3 regions of the Variovorax sp. GW821-FHT09B01 genome follow, and region 3 is predicted to be linked to each of the others. Evidence: predicted binding sites of a transcription regulator. Region 3 holds the regulator's gene; each other region holds the start of a gene.

Region 1 (3,271 bases), on a different contig from region 3:
GCCAGCCAGCGATCGCCGTCGCGCGTCAGCGCGCCGTCGGCCAGGCCGCTGGCCCAATCGGGCAGGCGCGCGGGATCGGCCGCCAGTGCATAGGCCGCGCGCCAGTCGCAGGCCACGCGCTGCGTGATCACGCGAGACAGTTCATTCGAGCTCATCGATATCGCTCCTCAGCACCTTGGCCGCCACCGCGGCCGAAAAGCCCCGCGCCATCAGGAAGCGGGCCTGCCGGGCGCGTTCCTTGGGATCGGCGGGTGGGGCGTCGAAGCGGCGGCGCCAAAGCGCAGCCGCGCGTTCGAGCTCGCTGCCCTGCAGCCCGGCCACCGCCTGCGAGATGGCCTCGGCGCCGATGCCCTTGGCCTGCAGTTCCTGCCGCACGCGCGCCGCGCCGAGCCGGCCCGCGCGCTGGTGCAGCACCGAGGCGACCACGCGCTCCTCGCTGATGAAGTCCTTGGCCGCGAGCTCGTCGAGCGCGGCCTTGAGCGTGCCCGGCTCTTCCTCGTAGCGCGCCAGCTTGCGCTCGAGTTCGCTGCGGGAATGCTCGCGCTGGCTCAGCAGGCGCAGCGCGCGGCCTTTCAGGGAAGGAGCATCGAATGCCATCGGAAATGCGGGAGCGGAAAAAGAAAGCGGGGCGACCGCAGGCGCCCCGCTCGCAGGCATCGGCCGGTTATTCGGCCGCGCCGGTCGCGTCCGCCGCCAGCAGCGGGATGCCCAGCGATTCGCGCACCTTGTTCTCGATCTCGCGCGACAGCTCGGGGTTCTCGCGCAGGAACTCGCGCGCGTTGTCGCGGCCCTGCCCGATCTTCTCGCCGTTGTAGGCGTACCAGGCACCCGACTTGTCGATGATCTTGGCGGTCACGCCCATGTCGATGATCTCGCCCTCGCGGCTGATGCCCTCGCCGAACAGGATGTCGAACTCGGCCGTCTTGAACGGGGGCGAGACCTTGTTCTTCACCACCTTGACCTTGGTTTCGTTGCCGATGGCCTCGTCGCCCTTCTTGATGGTGCCGATGCGGCGGATGTCCAGGCGCACCGAGGCATAGAACTTCAGCGCGTTGCCGCCGGTGGTGGTTTCGGGCGAACCGAACATCACGCCGATCTTCATGCGGATCTGGTTGATGAAGATGACCATGCAGTTGGTCTTCTTGATCGTGGCCGTGAGCTTGCGCAGCGCCTGGCTCATCAGGCGGGCCTGCAGGCCGGGCAGCGAGTCGCCCATTTCGCCTTCGATTTCGGCCTTGGGCGTGAGCGCGGCGACCGAGTCGATGACGATCAGGTCGACGGCGCCCGAGCGCACCAGCGAGTCGACGATTTCGAGCGCCTGCTCACCGGTGTCGGGCTGGCTGATCAGCAGGTCGGACAGGTTCACGCCGAGCTTCTGGGCGTACTGCACGTCGAGCGCGTGCTCGGCGTCGACGAAGGCGCAGGTGCCGGCCTGCTTCTGCATGGCGGCGATGACCTGCAGCGTGAGCGTGGTCTTGCCCGAGGATTCAGGACCGTAAATCTCGACCACCCGGCCGCGCGGCAGGCCGCCGACGCCCAGGGCGATGTCGAGGCCCAGCGAGCCGGTGGAGACCACCTGGATGTCCTCGAGCGCCTCGCCTTCGCCGAGCCGCATGATCGTGCCCTTGCCGAACTGCTTTTCGATCTGGGCCAGCGCGGCCTGGAGGGCCTTGGCCTTTTCGGTGTTGGCGCCTGCGATGCTCGAGCCCTTGACGACTGCGTCCATGTGAAAAACTCCTTGAAGATCAACGGGTTGTGTACGGTCGGATCCATCTGCTTTTAACTACAGCCTGGATGCTTGAACAGTAGTGTAGGGGCGGATGGATTTGAGTAAACCCGTTTTTTGGTCAGTTTGCTTTACCATTTGGCGCCGTGAGCGACACCCCCTTCCCCCTCGATCCCGATGCCTGGCGCCAGACCCACCTGGGCCGGCTGCTCGGCCATGCGATGCGGCGCTTCGACGAGCGCGTGCTCGCGCTGATGGCGCACGACGTCGACGTGCCGCTGGCGCTGTCGAACCTCGCGGCGCGCGCGCAGGTGAGCGCGGCCCACGTGCACATCACGCGCCACCTCGCGCGCGAGGGCTCGCGCCTGACCGAACTCGCCGAGCGCGCCGGCATGACCAAGCAGGCCATGGGCGCGCTGGTCGACCAGTGCGAGGCCTGGGGGCTGGTCACGCGCGGGCCCGATCCGCTCGATGCGCGCGCGCGGCGCGTGCTGTTCACGGCCGACGGCCTGGCCTGGCTCGAGGCCTTCCGCCAGGCGGTGACGCAGGCCGAGCGCGAGTTCCGCGCCAGCGTGGGCGACGATGTCGCCACCGTGGTAACCATCGGTCTGGAAGCCTATACGGCGGGCTAGACTCCCCCCGAGCGGAGACAACGTGCAACGGCGCCGCCCACGGCGCGAACCGGGCTGGAGGTGGCTATGCGGATACTGATTGCCGAAGACGACAAGGTGCTGGCCGATGCACTGCTGCGCAGCCTGCGCACCTCGGGCGCCGCCGTCGATCACGTGGCCAACGGCTCCGAGGCCGACACCGCGCTCATGACGCACAGCGAGTTCGACCTGCTGATCCTCGACCTCGGCCTGCCCAGCCTGCACGGCATCGAGATCCTCAAGCGGCTGCGCGCGCGCGGCTCGCAGCTGCCGGTGCTGGTGCTCACCGCGGCCGACAGCGTGGAGGAGCGCGTCAAGGGGCTGGACAACGGCGCCGACGACTACATGGCCAAGCCCTTCAGCCTGCAGGAGCTCGAGGCGCGGGTGCGCGCCCTCACGCGCCGCGGCATGGGCACCACCAGCAACGCGATCAAGCACGGCCCGCTGATCTACGACCAGGCCGGCCGCGTCGCCACGCTCGACGGCAAGATGGTCGAGCTGTCGGCGCGCGAGCTGGGCCTGCTCGAGGTGCTGCTGCAGCGCGCGGGCCGGCTGGTCAGCAAGGACCAGCTGGTGGAGCGCCTGTGCGAATGGGGCGAGGAGGTCAGCCTCAACGCGATCGAGGTCTACATCCACCGCCTGCGCAAGAAGATCGAGAAGGGCCCGGTGCGCATCGCCACCGTGCGCGGGCTCGGCTACTGCCTCGAAAAGATCCAGTGACGCGCGTGCGGCCGCCGGGCGCGGCGGGTCCGGTCCGATGAAACTCTTCCAGCGCGCGCAGCGCTCCCTGTTCGGCGAGATCCTCGACTGGATGCTCACGCCGCTGCTGCTGCTGGTGCCAGTCAGCATCGGCGTGACCTGGCTGGTGGCGCAGGGCATCGCGAGCGCCTCCTTC
Region 2 (3,271 bases), on a different contig from region 3:
CGCGGCGCGTGCCCGCGGTGTCATCGTAGAGCCGCTCGAGGTGCGGCAGGTACCAGTCCATCGCGATGCCCACGTCGGCCGGCCAGGCCAGCGATGGCGCGCGCAGCGCGGCATAAGCCTCGGCGAAGGCGGCCCATTCGGCGCGCGCGGCGCTCGGCGGCACGAAGTCGCGCAGCGCGACGGCCGGATCGGCCGCCTGATCCATCGCGTCGAGCAGCTTCGCGCTGGTGGCCGGCCCGATGCCCGGGATCAGCTGCGTGACGCGAAAGCCCGCCATGCGCCCGCGCGGGTTCTGCGCGAAGCGCAGCACCGCGAGCAGGTCCTTCACGTGCGAGGCCTCGAGGAATTTGAGCCCGCCGTACTTCACGAACGGGATGTTGCGGCGCGCCAGCTCGAGCTCGAGCGGCGCGCTGTGGCTCGAGGTGCGGAACAGCACCGCCTGCGACTTGAGCGCGAGCCCGCCCTCGCGGTGCGCGAGCACCTTGTCGGCCACCCAGCAGGCCTGCTGCGATTCGTCGGGCACGCGCACGATCTGCGGCCGCCCGGCCGAGGGCTTGTCGGTCCACAGCGTCTTGGCATGGCGCTCGGCCGCATGCGCGATGCACGCGTTCGACACGTCGAGGATCGGCTGGGTGGAGCGGTAGTTGCGCTCCAGCGTGACCACGCGCGCCGGCCGCGAGAACTGCGTGGGGAAGTCGAGGATGTTGCGCACCGTCGCGCCGCGGAACGAGTAGATCGACTGCGCGTCGTCGCCCACCACGGTCACGCCCCGGCCATCGGGCTTGAGCGCAAGCAGGATCGCGGCCTGCAGCAGGTTGGTGTCCTGGTACTCGTCGACCAGCACGTGGTCGAAGCGCGCGCCCAGGTGCTGCGCCAGCGTGGGCTCCTCCATCATGCCGGCCCAGTAGAGCAGCAGGTCGTCGTAGTCGAGCACGTTCTGCTGCTGCTTGGCCTCGACGTAGGCGCCGAACAGCTGCTGCAGCTCGACGCCCCATTCGGCGCACCACGGGAAGGACTGCCTGAGCACCGACTCGAGCGGCGCGCGCGTGTTCACGCAGCGCGAATAGATCGACAGGCAGGTGCCCTTGTGCGGAAAGCGGCGCGCACTCGACGAGAAGCCGAGTTCGTGCCGCGCCAGCCCCATCAGGTCCTCGGCGTCGCCGCGGTCGTGGATGGTGAAGTTGTCGTCCAGCCCGATCTGCGCGGCGTACTCGCGCAGCAGCCGCGCGCCGATGCCGTGGAAGGTGCCGGCCCAGGGCAGCGCGGGCGCGGTGTGGGCCTGCAGACCCAGCACGCGCGCGAGCACCTGGCCGGCGCGCTGCGCCATTTCCTGCGCGGCACGGCGCGAGAAGGTCAAAAGCAGCAGGCGCTGCGGATCGACCCCGCGCGCGATCAGGTGTGCCACCCGGTGCGCCAGCGTGCTGGTCTTGCCCGAGCCGGCGCCGGCGATGACGAGCAAGGGCCCTGCATCGGCCGCGTCCGGCGCGCCACCGGCCAGCGCCTCCACCCCGTGCTCGACAGCCGCGCGCTGCTCGTCGTTGAGGCTGGCGAGGGCGGCCGCGAGGCGCTCGGCCTGGGTCGCCGGCGGGCTGGAAAAAACGGGGGACACGGCGCTCGGCATGGGCGCCACTCTACTGGATGTTCGTCCAGTCCAGCCAACTCTGCGCTCATTCGCCGATGACATAATCGCGCCTCGCTGCAACTGGAGACCGCATCGTGGAAACCGCCCCGTCTCGGCAGCTTTCAACTCCCGGCTGAGTCAGGCCGACCGGGTCCGGGATTTGAAAGCGCCCCCCTTTCTCGCCCCCCGCCCGTCCGCCCCATCGCCCCAGCCATTTCACGGGAGTGAGCCATGCTCAATATCTTCACGCTCGCCAACGGCCGCCTCGTCCAGGAAGAGATCGAGGCCCTCGAGGAGCTCTCCCGCTTCCAGCCGATCTGGGTCGACCTCGAATCGCCCACGCTCGAGGAGAAGCGCTGGATCAAGCAGTACTACGGCCTCTCGATCCCCGAGGACGCGATGGACGAGGACATCGAGGAATCGGCGCGCTTCTATGAAGAGGACAACGGCGAACTCCACATCCGCAGCGACTTCCTGATCGACGACGACGAAGCCCCGCGCGCGGTGCGCGTCGCCTTCATCCTCAACCAGCACAACACCGACCTGCGCAGCCGCGGCGTGCTGTTCTCGATCCACGACGAGGACGTGCCCGTGTTCCGCCTGCTGCGCATGCGCGCGCGTCGCGCACCGGGGCTGATCGAGGACGCGAAGGAAGTGATGCTCAAGCTCTTCGACGCCGACGCCGAGTACTCGGCCGACTCGCTCGAGAACATCTACGACGAGCTCGAGGCCGCCAGCAAGAAGGTGCTCTCGGGCAACGTCAGCGACGAGCTCGCGGGCGAGGTGCTGGGCGCCATCGCGCGCCAGGAAGACCTGAACGGGCGCATCCGCCGCAACGTGATGGACACGCGCCGCGCGGTCAGCTTCATGATGCGCAGCAAGATGCTCAATGCCGAGCAGTTCGAGGAAGCGCGGCAGATCCTGCGCGACATCGAGTCGCTCGACAACCACACGGCCTTCCTGTTCGACAAGATCAACTTCCTGATGGATGCGACCGTCGGTTTCATCAACATCAACCAGAACAAGACGATCAAGATCTTCTCGGTGGCCAGCGTCGCGCTGCTGCCGCCGACCCTGATCGCGAGCATCTACGGCATGAACTTCAAGTTCATGCCTGAGCTCGACTGGGCCATGGGCTATCCCTACGCCATCGTGCTGATGGCCGCGAGCGCGCTGGTGCCGATGTGGTACTTCCGCCGGCGCGGCTGGCTCAAGTAGAAGGCTGGGCGGCGAGCCAGGCGCCGACCAGCGCGAGGCTGTAGCGGCTCGCGACCTCGGCGACGAAGCGTGCGAAGTCGCCATGGGCTTCGTCGTCGGCACGGTCCGAGATCGTGCGCATCGCGGCGAAGGGCACGCCGTAGTCGTGGCACACCTGCGCCACCGCGGCGCCTTCCATCTCCACCGCCAGCGCATCGGGCAGCGCGCGGCGCAGCGCCTCGCTTTCGGCCGCGGTCGCGACGAAGCGGTCGCCACTGATCAGCAGGCCGCGATGCACGGTCGGCGAACGCAGGCCGAATTCATCGACGGCGCCCTGCCCCACCAGGGTCACGGGATCGCGCAAGGTCTGCTCGGCCACGGCCGCCAGCGCATCGCCGATCGCCGCATCGGCCTTGAAACGCGAGATCCCCATCAAGGGCACCTCGTGCTTCG
Region 3 (3,271 bases):
CGCCTCGAGCGCCGCTGCCTCGAGCGCATGGTGCAGCGTGCCGTTGCCGGTGGTCGCCAGCACGAGGCCGTGCAGAGGCGACGCCGCCGTGCCATCGGCACGCAGCGCATGGATCAACGCGCCGCTCGCGCCCGCGTGGCTCATCACGATCTCCACGCGCGGCCATGCGGCCTCGTCCTCGGGAAGACGGCCGAGGGCTACGCCTGCTTCCGAAGCCGGCCAGTCACGCATGCGCCGTACCTCGCCCTCCTCCACGTAGCCCACCGGCCCCGCGTCGCCCGCGTCGAAGGCATCGAGCCGATAGGTGTGCACCTTCTGCACGTCGAAGGCACCGAGCACCGTGCCCGCGCATACCGCGGTCACGCCCTGCGCGCCCGGTGTCGCGGCCACGGCGATCGCATCGCGCACGTTCTGCGGACCGTCGGGCGACAGCGCGGAGGCCGGGCGCATGGCGCAGGTCAGCACGATGGGCTTGCGCGGCGCCAGCACCGACTGGAGGAAGAAGGCGGTCTCCTCGAGCGTGTCGGTGCCATGGGTGACCACCACGCCGGCCACGTCGGGCTGCGCCAGCCAGTGGGCGCAGCGCAGCGCCAGCGCGCGCCAGATCGCGAAGGACATGTCCTTGCTGTCGACCTGCGCCACCTGCTCCGCCGCCAGCGTCACGCCAGCGGGCGCCTCGATGCCGCCGAGCAGGTCGGCCACGCCCACCTCGCCGGCGGTGTAGCCGATGTTGTCGCCACTGTTCGCCGCGCGGCCCGAGATGGTGCCGCCGGTGCCGAGCACCACCACGCACCGCGGATTCGAGAGGGATGAATTCACCATGGCTTGCCAACTTTGAAAAACTGGTTAAAAATACAGGTACTGGATGTTCAGCCAGTGCCGCAAGGAACCACCATGCAGTTCGCCGTGAAGCTTACCGCCCGCCAGCAGCAGATCCTCGATCTGATCCAGAGCGCCATTGCCCGTACCGGGGCGCCGCCCACTCGTGCCGAAATCGCGAGCGAGCTGGGCTTTCGCTCCGCCAATGCCGCCGAGGAGCATCTGCAGGCGCTGGCCCGCAAGGGCGTCATCGAACTCGTGAGCGGCACCTCGCGCGGCATCCGCCTGAAGGGCGATGCCCTGCGCTCGCTCGCCGAATCGCGCAACAGCCAGTTCTCTCTGTCGCTGCCCGGTATGGCGCAACTCGCGCTGCCGCTCATCGGCCGCGTCGCGGCCGGCTCGCCGATCCTCGCGCAAGAGCATGTCGACCAGACCTACTACGTCGAGAACACGCTGTTCCAGCGCCAGCCCGACTACCTGCTCAAGGTGCGTGGCATGTCGATGCGCGACGCCGGCATCATGGACGGCGACCTGCTCGCCGTGCAGGCCACCAAGGAAGCGCGCAACGGCCAGATCGTGGTGGCGCGCCTCGGCGACGAAGTGACCGTCAAGCGCCTCAAGCGCAACAAGCAGGTGATCGAGCTCCATGCCGAGAACCCCGACTACCCGACCATCGTGGTCCAACCCGGCGAGCCCTTCGAAATCGAAGGCCTCGCGGTCGGCCTGATCCGAAACACCATGCTGATGTAGGCCTGCCGAGCCGGCCCGGCGGTCTGCATCGCCGAGCCGTTTCGCGGATCCGCATCACGCATCCCCCATCCGGTCGCTGCAGGTGGCGGGCGTATGGCGCTTTGTCGCCATCACCCTGCTGCGCCCGATGACAACGAATCCTGCCTGTGTTCAACCTCAAACCTTCTTGGAGTTCACATGGGAATCGCCCTCCTCACCTTCGTCGATCTTTGGATGCCGCTGCAGTCGCTCGCGAGCCGCTGGTTGCCCGCCCGCCCCGCACACCGTCGCGATGACGACCTGTGCGCCAGCGAGCTGCGCTATGTGTCGGTACGGCCGTCGTGCACGGCACGCGGTGACAGCGGACATAACGCCGTCACGGCCGCAGCCGTCGCGCAGGCGCCTTCGCGTCCGCTGCGGGTGGTGCGCGTCGTCGACCGCCAGCAGGGCGGCGCGCGCAACAGCAACCGCGTCGTGATTTCGGGCCGGATGGCGGATGTGTGCGCCGAGCTCGACCGCCTCGCTGCGCTCGAGGCACTCGAAGCCGCCGCCGTGGCGCCCCGCCCCGTGCACCTGCACTGAGAGCATCGGCCCAGCGTTTCACGCAGTCGCTCGATCACGTGAACGCGCAAGGTCTAGGCTCAGGGGTGTGAAGAAACCATAGCAGCCGGTTTGTTCAACCCTGTCGGGAAGGCAGTGCCGACCTCGCCCCTTTGCCCGCCTTTGCCCCTGCTTCTCCTGCCTTTGCCCCCGTTTTCACCTCTTTCGGGGCCCAGGGGCCGTATCCAAACGTTCAACGGCGCGCCGATTCCATGCTGCGAGGCACAATGGCATGCCATGAATATTGTGATCCTCGACGATTACCAGGATGCGGTGCGCAAGCTGCACTGTGCTTCGAAGCTCGATGCCTACGCAGCCAAGGTCTACACCAACACCGTCAAGGGCATCGGTCAACTCTCGGTGCGACTCAAGGACGCCGATGTGATCGTCCTGATCCGCGAGCGTAGCCAGATCTCGCGCCAGCTGATCGAGAAACTCCCCAAGCTCAAGCTGATCTCGCAGACGGGCCGCGTCAGCAGCCACATCGACGTGGCCGCCTGCACCGAGCGTGGCGTGGCGGTGGCCGAGGGCTCGGGTTCGCCGCAGGCCCCGGCCGAACTGACCTGGGCGCTGATCATGTCGGCGATGCGCCGGCTGCCCCAGTACATCAGCAACCTCAAGCACGGCGCCTGGCAACAGTCGGGACTCAAGTCGGCCTCGATGCCGCCCAATTTCGGGCTCGGCTCGGTGCTCAAGGGCAAGACGCTCTGCGTCTGGGGCTACGGCCGCATCGGCCAGCTCGTGGCGCGCTATGGCCAGGCCTTCGGTATGCAGGTCGTGATCTGGGGCCGCGAGGCGAGCTGCGCCAAGGCGCGCTCCGATGGCTTCCAGGTGGCGCAGAGCCGCCAGGAGTTCTTCGCGATGGCCGATGTGCTGTCCGTGCACCTGCGGCTCAACGACGAAACCACCGGCCTGATCACGCTCGAGGACCTCTCGCGCATGAAGCCGACCTCGCTGTTCGTCAACACCTCGCGCGCCGAGCTGGTCGAGCCCGATGCGCTGCTCGCCGCGCTCAACCGCGGCCGCCCCGGCCTGGCGGCGATCGACGTGTTCGAGAGCGAACCGCCGTTGCAGGGCCATGCGCTGCTGCGCCTCGAGAACTGCATCTGCACGCCGCACATCG

Evidence for each region. The regulator LexA, encoded in region 3, represses DNA repair genes until DNA is damaged. The targets are predictions, from matches to a motif close to ACTGTATNNNNATACAGT.
Region 1: recA (recombinase RecA) is a predicted target of LexA. The motif match lies at 1,773-1,790, and genes of this name have one in related genera.
Region 2: AC07RV_RS45250 (ATP-dependent helicase) is a predicted target of LexA. The motif match lies at 1,634-1,651, and genes of this name have one in related genera.

Annotation. Positions count from the first base shown of each region.
Region 1 covers NZ_JBWKPQ010000004.1:308,041-311,311, reverse strand. Annotated here, with positions in the region: gene AC07RV_RS15955 (SRPBCC family protein) at 1-155, opposite strand, end outside; gene recX (recombination regulator RecX) at 142-597, opposite strand; gene recA (recombinase RecA) at 665-1,726, opposite strand; gene AC07RV_RS15940 (MarR family winged helix-turn-helix transcriptional regulator) at 1,873-2,358, shown strand; gene AC07RV_RS15935 (response regulator) at 2,425-3,096, shown strand; gene AC07RV_RS15930 (sensor histidine kinase) at 3,134-3,271, shown strand, end outside.
Region 2 covers NZ_JBWKPQ010000046.1:7,975-11,245, reverse strand. Annotated here, with positions in the region: gene AC07RV_RS45250 (ATP-dependent helicase) at 1-1,621, opposite strand, end outside; gene corA (magnesium/cobalt transporter CorA) at 1,853-2,839, shown strand; gene AC07RV_RS45240 (5'-methylthioadenosine/adenosylhomocysteine nucleosidase) at 2,832-3,271, opposite strand, start outside.
Region 3 covers NZ_JBWKPQ010000002.1:309,032-312,302, reverse strand. Annotated here, with positions in the region: gene AC07RV_RS08625 (asparaginase) at 1-822, opposite strand, end outside; gene lexA (transcriptional repressor LexA) at 895-1,569, shown strand; gene AC07RV_RS08615 (hypothetical protein) at 1,747-2,130, shown strand; gene AC07RV_RS08610 (D-2-hydroxyacid dehydrogenase family protein) at 2,386-3,271, shown strand, end outside.